One region of the Paenibacillus cisolokensis genome, then DNA from elsewhere that is predicted to be linked to it. Evidence: riboswitches for the same ligand, from Rfam matches in the RefSeq annotation. Region 1 holds a riboswitch; each other region holds the start of a gene.
The links. Region 1 has a riboswitch for cyclic di-AMP ahead of ABEV74_RS13280 (Na-translocating system protein MpsC family protein). Riboswitches for the same ligand answer to the same signal wherever they lie in the genome.
Positions count from the first base shown of each region.

Region 1 (7,508 bases):
GGCGAACATTGCAGTAATGATATCCTACCGATACATGGTAAAAACATGGTTGTTTCGTTTAAGAAGAAAAGGCTATAACAAAAAATATGTATTGATTCTTGGCGCGGGATCCGTTGGCCGAAGTTTCTATGAGAATCTTCAGCAGTACCCTGAACTGGGATACGATGTTTTTGGTTTTCTGGATGATTACCATGTTGAACACCCGCGAGAGTATCGTCATATGAAACCTATTGTAGGAAAGATCGATGAATTGGAGAAGGTTCTCAACGAAAACCGTTTGATCGATGAAGTCATTATAGCGCTGCCACTTGAAGCGCATAGCAAATATCCTCGTATTATCGACATATGCGATAATGCAGGTGTAAAAACGTTGATTATTCCCGACTTCTTCGATCTTCTGCCAGCTCGGCCATTCTTCGACAATTTCGCAGGTATTCCGCTTATTAATGTACGTGATATACCGCTCGACGAGCTAAGCAACCGAATTTTGAAGCGAACCTTCGATATTGTGTTTTCAATTATGGCGATTATCGTAACGTCTCCTGTGATGCTGCTCATTGTCGCCGGTATCAAGCTGACATCGCCCGGGCCGGTCATTTTCAAGCAGGAGCGGATGGGGCTGAACCGTCGTACGTTTAACATGTACAAGTTTCGGACGATGCACGTCTCTCCCGCCGAAGTGTCGGACACGCAATGGACGGTCGAGAACGATCCGCGGCGCACGAAGTTCGGGGCCTTCCTCAGACGGACAAGCCTCGACGAGCTGCCGCAGTTTTTCAATGTGCTGCTCGGCCATATGAGCGTCGTCGGCCCGCGGCCGGAGCGGCCGTATTTCGTCGATCAGTTCAAAGAGGAGATTCCGAAATATATGGTGAAACACCACATTCGCCCGGGCATTACGGGCTGGGCGCAAACGAACGGGCTGCGGGGGGATACCTCCATCCATGACCGGATCCGGCACGATCTGTTCTATATCGAGAACTGGAGTTTTCTGTTCGATCTCAAAATTATTGTGAAAACCGTTGTGAACGGTTTGGTTAACAAAAATGCGTACTGACCGCAGCGAACCGGTCCGCGTTTCGGTCATTATTCCGACGCTGAATGCTGGCACCGAGTTAACCGAACTGATCACCAGACTGAACGGACAGACAGTGCCGCCGCATGAAATTATTGTCGCGGATTCCGCTTCTGAGGACGGTACGGCCGCTCGTGCGCGTCATGCAGGCGCGATTGTGCTGGACATTCCGCGCCGCGAGTTCAATCATGGCGGGACGCGCAACCGAGCCGCAGCGGCCGCTTCCGGCGATGTGCTGATGTTCATGACGCAGGACGCGCTGCCCCATAACGAACGGCTCATCGAAGAGTTGACGGCGCCGCTGCGAGACCCGCTTGTCGCGTATGCCTATGCCCGCCAGCTTCCCCGTGCCGATGCGGGCTTGCTGGAACGGACGAGCCGGACGTTCAACTACCCGCCGGAACCGGCAAGGAAGACGAAAGCGGATATTCCGCGCCTCGGGCTGAAAACGTTCTTCTGCTCGAACGTCTGCTCCGCGATAAGAAAGGATGTCTTCGAGGAGATGGGCCGGTTCCCGGAACCGGTCATGTTTAACGAGGATCTGTTCATGGCTGCGCGCTGTATCTTGCATGGGTACGCGATCGTCTACGCCGCGAAAGCGGAGGTGGTGCATTCGCACGACTATACCGCGCTGCAGCAGCTTCGCCGCTTCTACGACAACGGCGTCTCGATGCGCGAGCAGGACTGGATTTTGCCATATGCGAAGGTCGGCAAGGAAGGTTCACGGCTTGTCCGGCGGCAACTGGAGGCGATTCGGGAAGAGCGCCGATGGGGGCTGCTTCCGGGATTGCTGCTGGAGTCGGCCGCGAAGCTGATCGGCTTCCGGCTCGGGCAATCCCATCGCAAGCTGCCGTCTTTCGTCAAGCACATGTTCGGCTTGCCCGACCGGACCGTGGAATCGTCGCAACCTTCCACACGGCAAGCTCAATCGGTATCCGAGCCGGAACGGTCAACGATGGGAAGCTAATGATATGTTCGTAAGCGCCATTATAATCAAGCCGCCGAATCGGCGGCTTTTTTCTATCTCCCCATACACGTTTGACTTTTCCACCGTCACCCGCTACAATCAAAACCAAAACTAACTAACGTTCGTTAGGTTGCAATACGAACCAAGGAGGCGTAAACGTGAATGACGGACAGACGGCTCATCGTCTCAAGCAGGCGGCGTTGACGGCATTTCTGGAATCGGGGTATGAAGGCGCTTCGCTGTCCGCTATCGCCAAGCAGGTCGGCATCCGGACGCCGTCGATTTATGCCCATTTCAATTCCAAGGAACAGCTTTTCCTGGAGCTGCTGAACGATGTCATCCAGGAAGAGCTGGCGAATTATAAGGCTTTGGTGGAACGGGTGTCGAATCGGCCGATCAAGGAGCAACTGCGCGCTGTTTTTGACTTTTTTACCGATCTGGACCATATTTCGAGCGGCCAGGCGTTTCTGAAACGGACGATGATGGTGCCGCCGAAGCATCTGAAGGAGCAACTGCATCGGCTGTTTCTGGCGCATGAGGCCGAGCTTGTCCGTTATCTTGCCGACATACTGGAGAAGGGGATGGACGAGAATGTGCTGGTCAGGCAGGATACCGGGCGGATGCTGGCGCTGTTTTTTGCTTTAACCGACGGCATGCTCGTCGAACACGAGTTGTACGATTCCCGCCTGTATCGGGAGCGGCAGGAAATCGCCTGGAGCTGGCTATGGCAAATATGGACGAAGGAGTGACGATTCGATGGCATGGATCTATTTGCTGCTGGCCGGTCTGATGGAAGTGGTCTGGGCATTCGGGCTCAAACTGTCCGAAGGCTTCACCCGGCCTGTGCCCGGCGTGTTGACGGTTATCGGGCTGGTTGCAAGCTTTGTGCTGTTTGCAAAATCGCTCAAGAGGATTGAAATCGGTACGGCTTATGCCGTTTTTACCGGCATCGGCACGGCGGGTACGGTGCTGGTCGGCATCCTCTTTATGCAAGAGTCGGCGGATTGGCCCAAACTATTCTTCATCGCGCTGCTCATCGGCGGCATTGTCGGACTGAAGATGATCTCCGGCGACAAAGCCGAGGCGGGACACGAGCAAGGGTGACGGAGGCGTGGACGGTTTCTGGCCGTACGAGGGCGTACATTGATTTTACGAACAAGGGGGTGGCGTTATGGCTTGGTTCATTTTATTTTTATCCGGTTTGGGGGAAGTCGGGATGGTGACGTTCTTGAAGCTGTCCGACGGGTTTACCAAATGGAAGGGGACGGTCGGCACGATCATTTTCGGCGGGCTCAGCTTCTCTCTGCTGTCCAAGGCGATGGTCGACATTCCGATCAGTACGGCATATGGCGTATGGACCGGCATTGGCGCCGCCGGCAGCGTGCTGCTCGGTATGGTGCTGTTCAAGGAGTCGAAGGATTGGCGCAAGGTGCTGTTTATCGCCATGATTATAGGAGGCGTCATCGGGCTCAGGATGGTAGGAGCCGATTAAGCTGATCGACGAGAAGGGGCGACTTTGCCCGCATTGCATAAAGAGAGCAGCGTCCCGCCGGCATCCGGCGGGACGCTTGAATGAGGCGATGGCGGAGGCGTACATTATTTCAACTGCGCTTCGAACTCTTCAATCAGCGATTTGGCCTGTTCCGCCGATTTCTTCGGAACATGGAGCTGCATCAGTTGCTGCCCTTCGCCGGAAATCCGGGTTTTGATGCCGCTTTCTTTCAGGTGAGCCTGCAGGCTGTACAGCTTCTCGGTCCTTGCGCCTGTCTCGGTGCGAATGGATACCCAACCTCCGCTTGTTCTGGCGATAAGCCAGACGATCAGGCCGATGACGACAACGGCTACAATAATCCACAATACGAGCATGCGAACCCTACACCACCTTGAACAGAATGGATAACGGACTGTTTTTGCTCTCGCCACATTCTATTCGGCTTGCCCCGGAAAACATGACAGGAAAGTTACCGGTCAGCTCGTTCGACTCTCCTAAAGCATCGTGAAAATAAAGAACGTTTTGGCGCTATGCGCGTCCCGGGATCGAAACTGCGCCCTGGCATTCGCGGGAAGTGACGGTTATCGATCCTTCCGGCAACCGGATTATATTTTACGAGCGGTTGGAAAAGGCAGGTTAATGCTTGTTTGTCACGTTTGCTGTCGTTTCGGCATATAATGGATTATGCGGTTGGTGTCCGCCGATTTGATATTTTCGATGAAATCGGTTATAATCAGGGGCACCCTTACTTTTCTGAATTTTCATACAACTGCATATGCTGAATTCCCTGAACAGGGAAACGGGGGAACCATCGAATCCGTCCGCGTCGCCGCGGCGGTTTCCCGGGGTGAATCCTTCCTGCGCGCAGCGCGGAAGGTAGGGCACTCTCAAGCCCGAATCCGACAGCTAACCTCGTAAGCCGATTGAGAGAACCGCGATCGCGCTTAGTAGCGACCGGCTCATTTGCCGATTGACGATAAGCCCGTGCGCAGAGTTTCTCTGCCTCGGGTTTTTTGTCGTCGTACGGACAAGGGGGATATCGTGCCGAATGCCGAACAGAAGGAGGAGTTGAAGATGCTGGACAGACTGAGCGCCAGAATCGAAGAGTTGTACCGTCGCTGCATACGGGAACGGTCGGGCTTTGTGCCGGAAGGCGTCGACGCCCGTATTATCCGCAATCATCTAGTCATCATTGCCGATCACAGACCTGCCGCGAGCAGGGCGCTGGCCGTCGGCGAGACGGCAACTTCATGCTCGCGGCGGGACGGGACGGTGCGCTATCCGTTCCAGCTCCGGCTGAAAGAGCAGCTTGAGGAACTGACCGGATGCACCGTAACATCCATCCAATCGGATATCGCCATCGATACGGGCGGCATGATGGAGCTGGTGCATTTTGACCGCGATCTGGAAAGCGCGCTGATCAGCGATTGAGAACCGGCGGCTGCCTCAGTGGATCGCGCTTTTCTGGAAGTTGCCGCCCATAACGTCGGCGACATGCTCGATAGCGATGAAGGCCTTGCTGTCGATATCCTGCACGATCGCTTTCAGCTTGGCCACTTCGAGGCGGGTAACGACGCAATAGATCATTTGCGTATCTTCTTTGCTGTATCCCCCTCTTGCTTGTATGAATGTGGTGCTGCGGCCGAGGCGGTCGATGATCGCCTGAGAAATTTCCTCGTATTCGCTTGAAATTATGGTAACCGACTTGGACTCGTTCAATCCTTCGACGACGATATCGATCAATTTGAACGCGATATAGTAAGTAAAGATCGAATACATCGCCGAATCCCATCCGAACACGAACCCGGCAATAATGAAAATAACGACGTTAATGATCATGATCAGCTGACCGACCGGCATCCGGGTTTTCTTGGCCATCAGAATCGCCACGATTTCGGCTCCGTCGAGCGAACCGCCGAACCGGATCGTCAATCCGACGCCGACGCCGAGAATGACCCCGCCGAACAAGACGGCCAGCAGATGATCCTCGGTGAACGGCTCCGTATGGTGAAGCAGCACGGTCGTCAGCGACATGATGCCGATGCCGTACAACGTGGAGAATGCGAACGTCCGCCCGATTTGCTTGAAACCGAGGAGCAAAAACGGCAGGTTGATAAAGAACAAATATACGCCCAGCGGCAGGTCCGTCAGCTTGGACAAGATGATCGATACCCCGGCGATGCCCCCGTCAATAATATGATTCGGAACGAGGAACAACTCCAGCGCTACCGCCATCAAGACTGCGCCGAGCGTTATGAACACGAATTTTAAAACATAATCGGTAAAGGTTAATTTCTTGTGCGTTCTGGCCATCCGATTTCCTCCTTCTTTCTTGATTTCCGGTCATGCGACCCCGTTACATACAATCGTGCAGGTTCGCTTTGCTTCTTTGCCGACTATCTGGCTTACTGATCCTGTCCTTTGTCAAAATAGAGAAACGCTTTGTCAAGAAGCTGCGCCAACCGTCTGCTATCCTCCTCTCCTAAAAATTCGACAAGCCCTTCGAGCGAATGGAGAAGCTTGCGTTTCGCTTTATTCGCAATCTGCATGCCTTCCTTCGTCAACCGAATGCGGACAACCCTTCTGTCGGCCGGGTCGGATGAGCGTTCGATGAGACGCTTGCTTTCGAGCTCCTTCAGCAGCTGGGTAACGGTCGGCGAAGTGACCCGCAGCATATGGCTGATCTCGGATACTTTCAACCCGGGTCCTCCATGCTCTGCCCCTTCGCCGATCGCCAGAATCAGCATAATTTCGCTGGGCTTGAAGCCGGGGAGCGAACGGTGCCACTGCGTGCGGTTAAATTGCGTCAACGACTGCAGCAGCTGCTTCACGATTTTGTTGCCGATTTTGCTGTCGCTCATATGTACCCCCCCTTTATTTCGGTGCTAAAACATTTCCGAACCAATTTATTAGGCAACCTAATTATAAAAAGGAGAGACAGCGCTTGTCAAGGAAGGGATCCGATCGATACAATGGATAGAAAATGGCATGCGGAGGATTTGACGTGATTTTAATCGGCTTGACAGGATGGGGGGATCATCCGACGCTGTACCCCGACAAGGAATCGGCGCGGCACAAGCTTGCGGCGTACAGCCGCGTTTTCCGGACGGTGGAGGTGGACAGCTCGTTCTATGCGGTGCAGCCGGTTCGCAATATGGAGAAGTGGACGGCCGAGACGCCGCCGGATTTCCGGTTTGTCGTCAAAGCTTACCAGGGGATGACCGGGCACGCCCGCGGCGGTGTGCCTTTCGAGGGAGACGACGCCATGTACGGGGCATTCCTGGAATCGCTTGCGCCGATGCGCGAGGCGGGAAAACTGCTAGCGGTGCTGTTTCAATATCCGCCGTGGTTCGATTGCACCCGCGAACATGTCGGCCTGCTGCGGGCGGCGAAGGCGAGAATGGGAGATGTTCCGTGCGCGCTCGAATTTCGGCATCAAAGCTGGTTCGCGCCGCAGATGCGGGAGCGTACGCTTGCGTTTATGCGCGAAGAAGGGTGGATCCATAGCGTTTGCGACGAACCGCAGGCGGGGGAAGGCTCGGTGCCGATTGTGGAAGAAGCGACCGACCCGGCCCTGACGATCGTCCGTTTTCACGGCCGCAATGCGGCCGGCTGGCGGTCCGGCGGAAGGCCGGACTGGCGGGAGGTGCGCTATTTGTACCGCTACCGCACGGAGGAACTGGCCGAATGGGCGGAACGGCTTCGCCGGCTCGAGCGGCAATCGCAACAAATTTGCGTCCTGTTCAACAATAATTCCGGAGGCGACGCGGCCGATAATGCGCGTGAAATGTCCCGTTTGCTCGGCCTTGAACCGCCGGAGCCTTCAGGCCAGCTGAGCCTGTTCTGACGAAAACGGCGGACCGGATATCGGCTGCGGACTTTTTATTGACCGGTTATGGTGGTAAGATGTAAAAGTAGTCATTTTTTTGAAATACCATTTTGATCAAGCAGGAGGGATTTTATCGATGCCATTC
Region 1 covers NZ_JBCNFP010000075.1:56,576-64,083, forward strand. The annotation lists gene ABEV74_RS13245 (undecaprenyl-phosphate glucose phosphotransferase) at 1-1,057, shown strand, start outside; gene ABEV74_RS13250 (glycosyltransferase family 2 protein) at 1,047-2,042, shown strand; gene ABEV74_RS13255 (TetR/AcrR family transcriptional regulator) at 2,201-2,791, shown strand; gene ABEV74_RS13260 (DMT family transporter) at 2,799-3,146, shown strand; gene ABEV74_RS13265 (DMT family transporter) at 3,214-3,534, shown strand; gene ABEV74_RS13270 (putative signal transducing protein) at 3,639-3,908, opposite strand; partial or broken gene ABEV74_RS13275 (glyoxalase superfamily protein) at 4,070-4,174, shown strand; cyclic di-AMP (ydaO/yuaA leader) riboswitch at 4,301-4,469, shown strand; gene ABEV74_RS13280 (Na-translocating system protein MpsC family protein) at 4,609-4,965, shown strand; gene ABEV74_RS13285 (YitT family protein) at 4,981-5,847, opposite strand; gene ABEV74_RS13290 (MarR family winged helix-turn-helix transcriptional regulator) at 5,940-6,395, opposite strand; gene ABEV74_RS13295 (DUF72 domain-containing protein) at 6,539-7,381, shown strand; gene ABEV74_RS13300 (aldo/keto reductase) at 7,500-7,508, shown strand, end outside.

Region 2 (7,508 bases), on a different contig from region 1:
CCTGACGGCCGTGTCCCGACGGGCCGGGGCTGACGGGCCAGTCTGACGCCCGGTGTCCGACGAATCCGGCCCAGACGATGGGGCCGTCCGCCCGGCCCTTGCGCGCTACACGCCCGAATACGCCATGAATCCGCCGTCGACCGGAACGGTAATGCCGGTTATAAAGCCGGACATGCTGTCGTCGGCCAGCCAGATGAGCGTGCCGAGCAGATCGGCCGGCTCTCCGAATCTGCGCATCGGCGTATGCGTCAAGATTTTGCGGGATCGCTCCGTAAGGGAACCGTCCTCGTTCGTCAGCAGCCGCCGGTTCTGCTCCGTCAGGAAAAATCCCGGAGCGATCGCGTTGACCCGGATGCCGGCATCGGCCATATGGACGGCCATCCATTGCGTGAAATTGTTGATCGCCGCCTTGGCCGCGCTGTAGGCCGGCACCTTCGTCATCGGGCTGTACGAGCTCATCGACGACATATTGATGACGGTGGCGCCCGGGCGGCGGACCATCTTGCGCGCAAACACTTGCGTCGAGATCAAGGTGCCGAGGAAATTCAGGTTGAAAACGCGGCCGAAGCCTTCGACGCTCAGGTCGAAGAAGCTGACGACGGCTTCGTCTTCCACATCTTCCGGACGGAACGTCTCGTTCGTCGTATTGCCTCGCGGATCGTTGCCTCCCGCTCCGTTCACGAGTATGTCGCACGGACCGAACCGTTCCGACACGACCGCCTCCGCCCGGACGACGCTCTCCTTGTCGAGCACATCGCAGGCGACCGCGATCGCTTCCCCGCCGGCTTGGCGGATCGCTTCGGCGACCGCTTCTCCTTTCTCCGCCGTCCGGTTCAAAATCGCCACCTTCACGCCATGCCGCCCGAGCTCCCTCGCCATCGCCGCGCACAGCACGCCGCTGCCTCCGGTAATGACGGCCGTTCTGCCCCGCAAATTGTCGTGAATCGGTATCGTCATTTACGCATTCCCCCGTTTGCTTCGCTCCAGCGCATCCCATGCGCCCCACAAGTACATAATGCCGAGCGCCCGGTCATACAGACCGTAACCCGGCCGGCACTTCTCGTCCCAAATATGCCGGCCGTGGTCCGGCCTGACATAACCGGTGTATCCGATTTCATGATAAGCCCTGACAACTTCGGCGATATCGACGGTGCCATCGCAGCTCCGGTGGGACGTCTCGATAAAGTCGCCATTCGGATAAACCCGCACGTTGCGAATATGCGCGAACGGAATCCGGTCCGCAAATTCCCGCACCATCGCCGGGATGTCGTTCTCCGGATTCGCGCCGAGCGAGCCGCTGCACAGCGTAACGCCGTTGTTCGGATGGTCGACCATTTTCAGCAGGCGGCGAATGTTGGCCTGCGACGTCACAATCCGCGGCAATCCGAAAATCGACCACGGCGGATCGTCCGGATGGATGGCCATTCGGATGCCGCTGCGTTCCGCCACCGGAATAATCGCCTCGAGGAAGTACTGCAAATTGCGCCACAAGTCTTCCTCCGTGACACCCTTGTACGCTTCGAACAGCTCGGAGAGACGGCCGAGCCGCTCCGGCTCCCAGCCGGGCATCGTCAGGTCCGGATTGGAGGCGATGCGCCGTACGAGTTCCATCGGGTCCATGTTATCGATTTTTGCCTTTTCGAAAAAGAGCGCCGTCGAGCCGTCCTCCATTTCCTTGAACAGCTCAGTCCGGGTCCAGTCGAACACCGGCATAAAATTGTAGCAAATCGTCTTGACGCCGACGGTCGCCAGTTTCTCGATCGTCCTCTGGTAATTTTCGATGTACCGGTCGCGCGTCGGCAGTCCGAGCTTGATATCTTCATGAACGTTAACGCTTTCAACCACTTCCAGATGCAGCCCGTACGGATCTACCTGCCGTTTGACTTCCAATATTTTGTCCATGGGCCACTCTTCACCGGCCGGCACGTCATGCAGCGCCCAAACGACGCCCTCGACGCCGGGAATTTGCCTGATTTGCTTCAGCGTAACGGTATCGTTCCCTTCCCCGTACCAACGAAACACCATGCGCATTCGTCCACATCTCCCCTCGATTCAATCGACAAAATACTGCGGATACTTCGCCCGCAGCTCCGGCAGTTCACGGTCCAGCTTCCCGATATGCCGCTTCAGCCTCGATGCGGTCAGCTCCTCATCCCCCGCCTGCATGGCGGCCAGCAAGCCGCGGTGCTCCTCCAGCGTCTGCTCCATGTAATGGTATTCCCGCATGGCGAGAAACCGGATGCGGTTCAGGTGCGCGCGCATCTGGTTGATGACCTGAAGCAGCGTCGCATTGTCCGTCATCTCCAGCACGACGCGATGAAAATCTTCGTCAAGCTGCAGGAACAAAGCGGGATCGCCTGCGGCGGCCGCCTCCTGCTGTCTGTCGAACAAGTCCATAATCGCCCGTTCCGCGGCCGTGCGGTCTCCGTCACGCCACTGCTTCGCGACGAGGCGAAAGGCGCCCAGCTCCAGATGCTCGCGGATGAATTTCGCTTCTTCCACCTTGCGCTGCGATATAGGCGCGATCCTCGTTCCCCGCTGCGGCAGCACATCCAGCAGCCGCTCGCTCACGAGCAGCCGGATCGCTTCCCGGACGGGTGTGCGGCTGACCTGCAGCAATTCGGCCACTTCGTTCTCGTAAATCATCGTTCCCGGTTCAAGCTGCAGCGAAACGATGCCGGCGCGAATCGTCTCGTACACCTGGTCGCCCAGCGATTTGCGGACGGGGCGCTGCGGCAGCGGCGTAAGCTTCAGCACGAATCTGTCACCTCCTGCGCGATGTATTTTGCCAGCCAGCCTCTTCTTTTTAAGCGCTTCAAGCACTTGCATTCTTGTATACAAGAATATCATACCGCAAAAACGAACGTCGCTCAAGAATTGGCTGCCTTTCGGTTTCGAAAACGTTTGGCATTCCGGCCGCCCGTTATATGACCGAAAAATAAAAACTCCCCCGGATTTCCGATCCGAAGGAGCCTCTCATCGATTATAAGCAAAGCATTATGGCGGCGATAAATTTATCGGCGTGCATACCATTGACGCGATGCGGAACCTCTTTTGAACGTTTTGAGCGGCATATCGGGCAATTCGTTCACGGAGACGACACGATCCGTTTTTTTAATCGGTTTGCGCCAATACTTTTCGTTGCCGGGCAAATCGTCGAACCATGCCGCGTCATCGGGACAGTCCAAAACCATGAAACGGCCGTAACGGTTATCCCGCGATTGATGATACTTCAAATAAGCCTTTCCTCCTTCGATAGCCAATATTTCGATTTTCCCCGATGTATGACTCATCGACAGACGCACCCGTTTGCCGAGTCCGGAGGTTCTCGCTTTCGCCTTCTCTACGATGCTGTATACCTCGGCCAGAGGGAGAACAAAATCGCGGTTTCCGGCAACAGGCCGGTTCACGAAAAAGTAATAGGGCGTTACGCCGGCCCAGGACAATCGATCCAGCAGCTCTCCCAGCACCTCGGGATCGTCGTTGATCCCTTTCAGGATCGGCGTCTGATTGACGACGACTGCGCCTGCGTCGTGCAAGGCGGCAAAAGCCCGGACCGCTTCCTCGGTTATTTCGCGCGGATGGTTGACATGCGTCATGACATACACTCTTTTGTCCGAACTCGACACTTCCCGGATCGTCGCGAGCAGCGCTTCGTCCTCGTAGATCCGCATCGGATTGAACACGGGAATTTTGGAGCCGAGCCGTATGATTTTCACATGATCGATATCGCGCAGCCGCAACAATATCGACCGCAGCTTCGGCGTTCCCAGAATCAGGCTGTCTCCCCCGGTCAACAGGACATTGTTGATTTCCGGATGGGCGGAAATATAGGCGAGGCCCGGTTCGACGTCGGTGACGGCCTCCTTCACGTCGTTGCGGAACAGCCGTTTGCGGAAGCAGTACCGGCAGTAAGCGCCGCATACTTCGGATACGATGAGCAGCGCGGTCGTTTTGTACTTGTGCTGACACCCCGGGACGACATAGTTGGTGTCCTCGTCTGACGCATCCCAGCGGCCGTATTCCAGCAGTTCCCCTTCATTCGGAATGACAAGTTTGCGAATCGGATCGTGAGGATCGTTCCAGTCGATCAGACCCAGATAGTAATCGTTGACCCGAAAAACAAATTTGTCCGTAATGCGCTTCAGTTTCGCTCTTTCTTCCGCCGGGATGTTCGTCAATTTATCGATGTCGGTAATATACTTCGGTTGAGCCATCGTTCGTTCTCCCTCCTCTTGTTTCATTTGAATGAAAAAAGACCCTTACACAGCATGTGTGTACGGGTCTCCTCAAACAAAAAGACCCTGTAAAGGGTCAAATACGCACCAATACATTATTCGACCCATCCAAAGCTGACGAGGTTAGCTGACGGGCTCGGGATAGATGGTTCCCTACGGCCGCATGAAGCGGCACGATTCGCCCCGGAAGACTTGGTTCCCCCGCTTTCCGGTCCATAACCGGAAATTAAGCTTATTACTTATAATATTTGAATAATTCAGAATTGTCAAACTCAAATCAGTTGCGAATCCGTTCGCTTGTATCGCCGTAATAGAGAGTATAGAATGTTAGTAGTTAGATTTGCACCGCCGAATGACAGCCAAGAACACGCCCTGTTGCGGGGCGAAAACGGATTCATGGATACGTAGATCCGGACAGTTTTAACAAAGAGGTGACAGCATTGGAGGACCTGAAGCAAGCGTACGCTACTCTCGGCCTGCCTGAAAACGCGACCAAGGAAGAAGTGGAGAAACGCTACTACCTGCTCATGCGGCAGGCGCGCGCCCAAGGAGCCCGCCGCGACCATGAAGAGGCCGGCGGCAACGCCGTCGATTTCGAAGCAGTTAACCGGGCTTACAAGTTCATTATCGAATATGACGAACGGAAAGCGCAGGAGCAATTCAAACAATCTCAATATGGAAAATATAAAAAGATGGCCGGCACGGCGGAAAAATTGGACCATTTCTTCCATTACTACAAGTTCCACCTGCTCGGGGCTTTGGTCGCCGTCATTCTGATCGGATTTGCGGTCAACAGCTACCTGGAGCGGCAGGCGCAAAAAGCGGAAGAAGCGAAGAAGCCGCCGATCGACGTATCGGTCATGTTTCACGGGGATTTTTACTTGAACAATCAGAATCAGGATACGGAGGAACTGGAAGCGGCCCTGCTCTCCTTCTTTCCGGAATGGAAGCGGATCGGCGCGCAGATTACCTACGATCCGTCCGATCCGAAAAACGAGTTCGACATCGCCGCGACGCAGAAGGCGGTTGTCATGCTGATGACGGAAAAAAGCGACGTTTATATTCTCGACCGGAACAGTTTCACCAAGCTGGCGAGGCAGCAGCTGTTCCAGCCTTTGGACGAAGCCTACGAGCAAACGTTGAAACCGCTGCTCCCTTCGGAAGCGGCGGCGCTCAAAACGCGCTCCTCGGAAGACACCACCGATCATATTTACGGCATCGATATTAGCGGCAGTCCGCTCGTCAAAAGTATACCGGTCGTCTCCAAAGAGATGATAGCCGCCATTCGCGCCGACGCCAAGCATCCGGACAAGGCGCTGCTCTTTATTCAGCGCATGCTGGAAGGTGCGAAGCCGGAAGGTACGAAGCCAGAAGGTACGAAGCCAGAAGGTACGAAGCCAGAAGGTACGTCGTCATAATTGAATTTCCACAGGGGCTGTCTCAAAAGGTCTTGAATGACCTAGGGATCGCCCCTTCTTTTTTTGTCTTATAGCGGTCTGTCTTGTCCGCCACCGGACATTGAGGCGGAAGAGTGGCCGCCGCGACAATGTTGCTGTTGGGCCGCTCCAGCGGGCCGCGATGTCACCGGTGGTAGCCCAAGATGGCTATGCCAGCGGGCTGATGTTACCGGCGATAGCCAAGGATAGCTATGCCAGCGGGCCGCGATGTCACCGGTGGTAGCCTAAGATGGCTATGCCAGCAGACCGATGTCACTGGCGATAGCCGAGCGCCCCCATTCCGACGGGGCAGGGGCCGCCGGTAACAGCCGAAGAGCGGTGAATACTGCAAAAGTGCAGGATTTTTGCCCCTGACAGATGTCTTTGGCTCAAATTACTGCGAAAGTGCAGGATTTTTTGATCACTTCCGCCTTACATGTCGCTTGGAGACCAAAAATACTGTATTATCGCAGGAATTTAAGCGTCCGAGCTGTCAATAGGGGGAAAAAGCTGCACTTTTGCAGTATTGGTTTTGAGCCGGAGAAACTTCACGAATACTCCCTCGCACACTATGCTGACAAACGGACCATGAACATTAGGGACAACCACTTTGTTTCGGCTCACTGTACGTTCGGGTCGTCCGGTGCGTCCCGTGCGTTCGATGCGGCCGGTGCGCCTGGTGCGTCTGTGCGTTCGGATCATCCGATGTGTCCGGTATGTTCGGCGCGTTCGGCTCACCGTACGTTCGGGTCGTCCGATGTGTCCGGTATGTTCGGCGCGTTCGGCTCACCGTACGTTCGGGTCGTCCGGCGCGTCCGGCGCGTCCGGTGCGGCTGGCGCTTCCGCGCATGCAAAGCATGTGAGCCGTCCGCCTTCATCGAGTCTGCCGTTCAGAAATCCGTCCTCGCAGTAAATTTCTTTGCGGCAGACCTCGCATTCCCCCACGAGTTCCCTCATATTCCATCCACACCTCCTAACCGCCGAATAGAATTTATTACGAACGAATGCGGTTTATTTCGAGTGATACAGTTTACCTCGAGCGAACACGGCTACTTCGAGCGAACACCGCTACTTCGAGCGATCACGGCTACTTCGAGCGAACACAGTTTACCTCGAACGAACACGGCTTACCTCGAGCGTACACGCCTTACTTCGACCAACACGCCTTACTTCGAGCGTACACGGCTTACTTCGAACGAACACAGCTTACTTCGAACGAACACGGCTACTTCGAGCAAACACCGCTACTTCGAACGTACACGGCTTACTTCGAACGAACACCGCTACTTCGAACGTACACGGCTTACTTCGAACGAACACGGCTTACTTCGAGTGAACACGCCTTACTTCGAGCGAACACGACTAACCTCGAGCGAATACGCCTTTCTTCGAGTCCACACGGCTTACCTCCAAGCGAAACAACGGTTTAACGTTCCTTGCAAAATTGAAAGGTTTCTGTAAGCCGGTTCGATGGCTCGTATCCTTCCGAACAGGTACATTATAAGCAAACGGTCCATAAACCGAAAGCTAGAAGGAGCGTGTATCGAACCATGCTGGAAGTACGAAACGTATCCAAAGTCTATGAAGGCAAAATCGCGTATCAGGCGCTGTCCAATTTGAGCCTGACGGTGCCGAAAGAACAGTTCGTCGGCATTATGGGGCCGTCGGGAAGCGGCAAAACGACCTTGCTGAACGTCGTCTCCACGATCGACAAGCCCACTTCCGGGCAAGTGATCATCGACGGGAAGGAGACGAACCGGATGAACAAGCGGCAGCTCGCGCTCTTCCGGCGGCGGGAGCTCGGATTCGTCTTTCAGGACTTCAATCTGCTGCA
Region 2 covers NZ_JBCNFP010000023.1:50,114-57,621, forward strand. The annotation lists gene ABEV74_RS04495 (LacI family DNA-binding transcriptional regulator) at 1-5, shown strand, start outside; gene ABEV74_RS04500 (SDR family oxidoreductase) at 106-957, opposite strand; gene uxuA (mannonate dehydratase) at 958-2,031, opposite strand; gene ABEV74_RS04510 (GntR family transcriptional regulator) at 2,053-2,757, opposite strand; gene ABEV74_RS04515 (KamA family radical SAM protein) at 3,015-4,217, opposite strand; cyclic di-AMP (ydaO/yuaA leader) riboswitch at 4,335-4,481, opposite strand; gene ABEV74_RS04520 (J domain-containing protein) at 4,679-5,656, shown strand; gene ABEV74_RS04525 (hypothetical protein) at 6,461-6,631, opposite strand; gene ABEV74_RS04530 (ABC transporter ATP-binding protein) at 7,225-7,508, shown strand, end outside.
Region 2: another riboswitch for cyclic di-AMP. It lies ahead of ABEV74_RS04515 (KamA family radical SAM protein); the one in region 1 lies ahead of ABEV74_RS13280 (Na-translocating system protein MpsC family protein).

Region 3 (7,508 bases), on a different contig from region 1:
CTGATTAATGGTACACTTACCGTCGAAGACTATTTGCGTTTGGACGAAGCGCTCGTCCAGACGGCGTTCAGTGAGTGGACCGCCGAACGGGACTGGCTGTTGTCCGATTTGTGCCGCCGGTTTTTGAATCGCAAGTTGTACAAATATATAACTGTTGACGAAGCGAATGAAACGATGCTGGCGGAAATGAAACGGCAATTCTTAGCGGCGGGGCTTGAACCCGAGTATCATCTGGAGGTCGATTACCCGTCCGATTTGCCGTATGACGTATACCGGCCGGGTCCGGGGGATACGGGCGGCAAAAGGGACAAACCGCCGATACTGCTGGTGGACAAGCATGGAAAATTGTCGGAAATATCGTCGCAATCCGACATCATCCATTCGATAACGGGCATTCAGCGCGGCCGCTATCACCTGTATTATCCCGAAGATTTGCTGCGGGAAGCGGCCGACCGCTTGTCGCCTGAAATCAAAAAATGGTTTTCATTGACGAACGAAAAGGAGATTTGAACGCATCATGACTGGATTGTTCGACACCCATACGCATTTGGACTCCCCTCGTTTCGACGGGGATCGGGAAGATGTCATTAAACGGGCAAGAGAAGCCGGCGTAGAACGGTTGGTCAATATCGGTTTTAACCGGGAGACCATTCCGACCACCATCGCGCTTGCGGAACGATATGATTTTATTTATGCCGCCGTCGGCTGGCATCCGGTCGACAGCATCGACATGAAACCTGATGATTTGCAGTGGATCGAAGAACTGTGCGCGCATCCGAAGGTGGTGGCCGTCGGCGAAATCGGGCTTGATTATCATTGGGACACATCGCCGAAAGAAGTGCAGCATCGCGTATTCCGCGAACAGATTGCGCTTGCCCGCCGGATCGGCAAGCCGATCATCATTCATAACCGGGACGCGCATGAAGATGTCGTGAACATTTTGCAGGAAGAGAAAGCAAGCGAAGTGGGAGGCATCATGCACTGCTTCTCCGGCAGCTGGGAAACGGCCAAACGATGCCTCGACATGGGCTTTTATATTTCCTTCGGAGGGCCTGTCACGTTCAAAAACGCGAGAGTGCCCAAAGAGGTGCTGGCCAAGGTGCCGCTTGACCGGTTATTGATTGAAACCGATGCCCCATATCTGGCGCCCGAACCTTTCCGAGGGAAGCGAAACGAGTCGGCTTATGTGAAATACGTAGCCGAGGCGGCGGCGGTAATAACAGGAAAAAGTGTGGAAGAAATTATGAAAATTACGATGGAAAATGCCAATCGCTGTTTTCGGCTTGAACGAAAAACGAACAGATAAAGAGATCAAAGCAGATAGAGGGCGAAAAAACTGAATTTGTTTGATGAATTCGCCGATATTTCCGATGTTTTTCCTGAAAAATCATGAATATCGTGTTTAATCGCATCTTTACAATGTGGTGGACTACAGAGTATCATCTATCACAGAGCTTAAGCGTTGTATTGGATTTCCAGTTCACAAATATTGTTTTCGCTTAATCTTCCGGCAGGAAGAGCGGGGGAACCAACAGCGGGACGATCGGCATCGATTGTCATCGCGTACCAAACTATTTTGGGGTGAATTGAACGGCCCGAAGTCCGCGGATGAAGGCGCCGTTGATAGGGCGACTCTCTTGCCCGAACCCGACAGCTAACCTCGCAAGCGTTCCAAGAGAGATCAATCTCGTGCATCCACATTCCATGATTAACGGCAGCACCCGGGAAGCCACGAAACAGATCCTCTGTCGACGGCTTCTTTTTCTTTTTGAATAATGTGTAAACCGTCGACATAGGGTTAATCATGGAGGTGACGAGAGGAGGACTGGAATGCGTGCCTGGTCACGCGACAACACAATAGTCACGTCAAGGTATCATGCATGTACTTAGGCGGCGGGGCTATGAAGGAGGACCGAAGAAGTGGGCGTATTTTCGAAAAACACCCATGGTAAACGATCATCCAGCATGTCTTTCGCAATGCGATGGAAGCATGAAAACTTGCGTTTGATTCTTCTCAGCGTCATTATTTCAATCGCTATGGCTTTCATGTTGTTGGTATTGTTATACGGATCGGCCAATCGAAGCGTATCTGTCGTTCTGGATGGACAGGAATCCGTTGTAAAGACGAAGCAGTGGGTATTGCAGGAGCTGCTGGAGGAGCAGTCCATCACGATCGGACCGTACGATAAGGTGTCCATGCCGCTCAACGGAGCGGTGAAAGACGGCGACCGGATTGAAATCGAAAAAGCCATTCCCGTCAAACTGAAGAACGGCAGCAAGGAATCGACCATATTTACGACTGAAAAAACGGTCGGGTCTCTGATCCAGGAGATGAATATAGAAGTTCGCGAGCAGGATAAAGTGTTCCCTTCTCTCGATACCGAGCTGCAATCGAACATGAAGGTGCACGTCGTTCGAATCGATAAACATATAACCAAGCAGGAGCAAGAAATTCCGTACCAGGTCGTCAGGAAAGAAGACCCTACCCTGGAGAAAGGGAAGCAGAAGGTCGTTCGTACCGGCAAGAACGGAGTCGTCGTCCGGAAATACGAAAAAATATTCCAAAACGGCATGCTCGTGTCGCACCGTCTCGTGACCAAAACGGTGCAGAAGCCGAGCGTGAGCCAAGTCGTCGCAATCGGCACGAAAAACCCGGAGCCGAAAGTCACATTGCTCAGTAATACCGGATCGGTCGGCACGGCGGCCGTATCGAAGGCCGGATTGACGTTCAAACCTAAGAAAACGCTGAAGAATGTAACGCTTACCGCTTACTCCGCCGGCGTCGAATCTACCGGCAAAAGCGAAAACCATCCGGAATACGGCATTACCGCTTCCGGCACGCGCGTTCAGGAAGGCCGCACGATTGCGGTCGATCCGAATGTCATTCCGCTGGGCTGGTGGGTATACATCGAAGGGATCGGCCTCAGACGCGCGGAAGATACGGGCGGCGCGATTAAAGGAAACAAAATCGACGTTTATTTCGACAGCGAATCGTACGCCACCAAATTCGGGCGCAAGCACGGCTATACCGTCTATGTGCTCGGTCCGAACAAACCGTCTTCAAACTGATCGCACCATCGTGATTTATTCATATCGTAATCGTACAGCAAATATGCCATGATAAGAAGAGGCGCAGCCTCTTCTTTTTGCATGTATGTCCGAATGTGTCCTCTCATTAATGACGACGTATAAGGGAGTCGAAAAGTTGCATGATTCAAGAAATAATTGTGGTGGAAGGAAAGGACGATACGGCAGCCGTGAAACGCGCTGTGGAAGCTGATACGATCGAAACGAACGGCTCAGCCGTCGGCGAAGACGTATTGCGCCGGATTGCGCTGGCGAAGGAGCGGAGAGGCGTTATTATTTTTACCGATCCCGATCATGCCGGCGAACGGATACGGCGCATCGTGTCCCGCCGCGTGCCCGGCTGCAAGCATGCTTTCCTGCCGCAGGAGGAAGCCTTGTATAAAGGAGATATCGGCGTCGAAAACGCCTCCCCCGAAGCGATATGCCGCGCGCTCGCCAACGTCCGTACGGAAGCTTCGGCCGATGCGGTTCCGTCCGATATCGTAAACTGGGAAGATTTGGTCGAGGCGGGACTGGTCGTTCATCCGGATGCGGCGTCCAGACGTCTTCAGATGGGCCGTATATTGGGGATCGGGTATGCGAATGGCAAGCAGTTCTACAAGCGCTGCGTCAGCTTCCGAATCGGGCGGGATGAATTTCATGACGCGCTGAGAGAGCTGGAGCGAGGACGGGAGGAGACGAAATGACAAACGATCGGGCGGGCGATATGCGGCAGGCCGCAGAAGTCGCCACACCGAAACGGACGCGCGATATTATTGCAAAGCACGGTTTTTCCTTCAAAAAAAGTCTCGGCCAAAACTTTCTGATCGATCAAAATATTTTGCGAAAAATTGTCGACGCGGCGGAGTTGGACAAGACCAAAGGGGCTCTGGAGATCGGTCCCGGCATCGGCGCGCTGACGCAATGGCTTGCCCACAGCGCCGGCAAAGTGGCGGCGGTGGAAATCGATAGCCGGCTGTTGCCTATATTGCAGGAAGTGCTTGGCGCAGAGCCGAATGTAAGCATTATACACGGCGACGTGCTTCGTCTTGACTTGCGGCAATTGATGGAGGAGCAATTTACCGGGATGACCGGCATCAGTGTGGTCGCCAATTTGCCTTATTATATTACGACTCCGATCTTGATGAAGCTGCTGGAAGAACGGCTGCCGCTTGATCATATCGTCGTGATGATTCAGAAGGAAGTCGCGGAGCGGATGGCGGCTGTTCCCGGCAGCAAGGCTTACGGGAGTCTGAGCGTCGCCGTACAATATTACACCAGGCCGGAGCTTGTATGTACGGTGCCGCATACCGTATTTATTCCCCAGCCTAACGTCGATTCCAGCGTAATCAAGCTGACGCTGCGGGATCGGCCCCCGGTGGAGACCGCCGACGAAGCGTACTTTTTTCGCGTTGTGCAGGCCGCTTTTGCCCAGCGGCGCAAAACGCTGGCCAACAATTTGGCCGCGTGGGCGGGCAAGGACCGGCGGGAAGAGGTTGTGCGGCTGATTGCGGAAGCCGGCATCGATCCGTCGCGCAGAGGAGAGACATTAACGCTGGAGGAGTTCGCCGCAGTCTGCAACGTATGCTATAAGGCGGGAGTCAACCGGTAACGGGTGGATGACGATCGTCCCGGGTGCCGCTGCCGTCCGAACCAATGCCGGATTGCCTTGCCGGCGTTCCGCAGTCACCTTTGCTTCTGTCCGCCCATAGGATAGACGAAGAGGTGATGGCCCATGAACCAAGGGGACCTGGTCGTCCGTAAATCGTACGGCGGTGACGTGCTGTTCCGTGTTGAATCCATCGAACCGATCGAGGAGCTTGCGATCCTGAAAGGCACAGATTACCGTTTGCTTGCAGACGCGCCGATTCCCGACCTGTCGGTCGTCCAAAATCCCGAGCAAACCCGTGCGGCGCAAGAAGTCCGCGTTAAAGTAAACGAATCGTTGCGCCGGATCTACGAACAGCGCGAACAACAAAACGTGCAAACCGATATCAGCATCCGGCTGGCGCAAAAAAATCAGCCTTATTTCGAAATGCCCGGCAAAGTGCTGCATTTGGACGGAGACGGCAATTACATGAAAAAAAGCATGCAGCTGTACACGCAAATGCGCGTTCCGGCTTATGGGGTCCATATTCACGAATCGCAAATGCCCCATTTATTGCATCGTCTGCTTCCGCAAGTGAAGCCCGACATCGTCGTCATTACAGGACATGACGGCGTATTGAAAAACCGGCTGCCCAATGAGCTGCATAATATCAACAGCTACAAAAACTCCCTTAATTTTGTAAATGCCGTGAAAATTGCGCGCGAGTATGAAAAGACATTGGACGGCCTCGTCGTCATCGCCGGGGCATGCCAGTCGCATTTCGAAGCCCTTATTCAAGCTGGGGCGAATTTCGCCAGTTCACCGGGACGGATTTTGATTCACGCGCTCGATCCGGTTTATATTGCCATTAAAGCCAGTTACACCTCGATCAAGGATACGATCGATTTATCCGAAGTGATCCATGGCACGATCAGCGGGATAGACGGCGTCGGAGGCATCGAGACGATGGGCCGGCACCGGATCGGATTGCCGAAGCCCAAAATGGCCTTGACGACGGTCATTTAGACGGATAGCGAAAAGAAAGAAAACGACATGCCCCAAGGACATGTCGTTTTCTCATATGGGGCTGCATAGAATCGGGGAAACGAGGGAAAAATAAATAAAAATTTCGTTGACAACCAAATATGCATGCTGATATAATTATTTGTTTCAATTGACAAACCCCCTCTTTTTGGGTATAATGGACAAGGAAAGAGGTGGTTGTGGACAATGGCTAAAAATGCACTGTCTGAAATCAAACGCAGCTTGGAAGCTCATGTCGGCTCTAAAATCCGTCTTCGAGCCAACGGTGGTCGACGCAAGACCATTGAACGTACCGGTGTGTTAGAGGAGATCTACCCATCTGTTTTCATCGTCAAGCTGGATCAGGAACAACATGCATTTAAGCGAGTCTCATACAGCTACGCGGATATTTTGACTGAATCGGTGGAAGTAACCGTGTGCAATGACGAAGGCCAGGTCCGCATTAACTATTTACCGCACTGAGGCATCGCGCCGATTTGGGCACGGATTGCATTCCGTGCTTTTTTTTTGCCTGCATGCGGAACGGGAAACGACGCATAATAACGGTATTACGAAAGCGGGAAGGAGTGAGGTTTGCGATGAGTCGCAGACGCCGCAGCACGATGTCGGAGCAGCTCAAGAACGAGCTCGCGAAGGACCTCGGGTTTTATGATACCGTACAACGGGAAGGATGGGGCGGAATTCGCGCCAAGGATGCGGGCAATATGGTGAAACGGGCCATCCAGCTGGCCGAGCAGGCGGCCGCGAAGCAGCATCGGCCGTAGCTCTCGCTCGCCATTTCCGACCGCTCCGTCACAGGTCGAAGCAAAGCCGATTGCACGGGATACCGCAGCCGGCTTTGCTTCGCTTTTCTAATGCCTGTCTGCTATAATAAGTGGAGCTAACAAAACGGACGGGTGAACGGGATGAAAATTTATGAAAAAGCGCCGGCCAAAATCAACTTGCTGCTCGACGTTTTACATAAACGCGACGACGGTTTTCATGAAGTTGAAATGGTAATGACGATGGTCGACCTTGCCGACCGTCTCGAAATGGAAGAGCTTCAACGGGACACGATTATCATATCGAGCCAGGCGGGCTATATTCCACTGGATGAGAAAAATCTTGCCTTCCAGGCCGCCAAGCTGATTAAAGAACGCTACGACGTACGGAAAGGCGTTTACATACACTTGAATAAAAAAATTCCCGTCGCCGCCGGCCTTGCGGGCGGCAGCAGCGATGCGGCCGCAACTCTTCGCGGCTTGAACCGGCTGTGGGGGCTGCATATTCCCGAAGATGAGCTGTGCCGCCTCGGCGCCGAGCTCGGCTCCGACGTGCCGTTCTGCGTGACAGGCGGCACCGCGCTCGCTACGGGACGGGGAGAAAAGCTGCAGCGGATCGCCAATCCCCCGCAGTGCTGGGTCGTGCTTGCCAAGCCGCCGATTAATGTATCGACTGCGGATGTTTACGGCAAGCTTCGGGCATCCGAGCTGGAATATCACCCCTCGGCAGCGGATATGATCTCCGCGATCGAGAACCAGTCTTTCAACGGCGTTTGCGAGGCGCTCAGCAATGTGCTGGAGACGGTTACGCTGAAGCTTTATCCGGAAGTGCGCCAGCTGAAAGAAAGCATGAAGAGACTTGGCGCCGACGGTGTTCTCATGTCAGGAAGCGGCCCGACCGTATTCGGCCTCGTCTCCAAGGAAGCGAAGCTGGCCCGTATTTATAACGGGTTGCGCGGCTTTTGCAAAGAAGTGTATGTGGTAAGAATGCTGACATGAGTTTCACGTTCTCCTTGCCTAAATCCGTATAAAAATGTTATATTGACATT
Region 3 covers NZ_JBCNFP010000079.1:17,145-24,652, reverse strand. The annotation lists gene ABEV74_RS14045 (HD domain-containing protein) at 1-510, shown strand, start outside; gene ABEV74_RS14040 (TatD family hydrolase) at 518-1,306, shown strand; cyclic di-AMP (ydaO/yuaA leader) riboswitch at 1,487-1,685, shown strand; gene ABEV74_RS14035 (resuscitation-promoting factor) at 1,921-3,069, shown strand; gene rnmV (ribonuclease M5) at 3,210-3,773, shown strand; gene rsmA (16S rRNA (adenine(1518)-N(6)/adenine(1519)-N(6))-dimethyltransferase RsmA) at 3,770-4,678, shown strand; gene yabG (sporulation peptidase YabG) at 4,802-5,680, shown strand; gene veg (biofilm formation stimulator Veg) at 5,885-6,160, shown strand; gene ABEV74_RS14010 (small, acid-soluble spore protein, alpha/beta type) at 6,277-6,462, shown strand; gene ispE (4-(cytidine 5'-diphospho)-2-C-methyl-D-erythritol kinase) at 6,604-7,458, shown strand.
Region 3: another riboswitch for cyclic di-AMP. It lies ahead of ABEV74_RS14035 (resuscitation-promoting factor); the one in region 1 lies ahead of ABEV74_RS13280 (Na-translocating system protein MpsC family protein).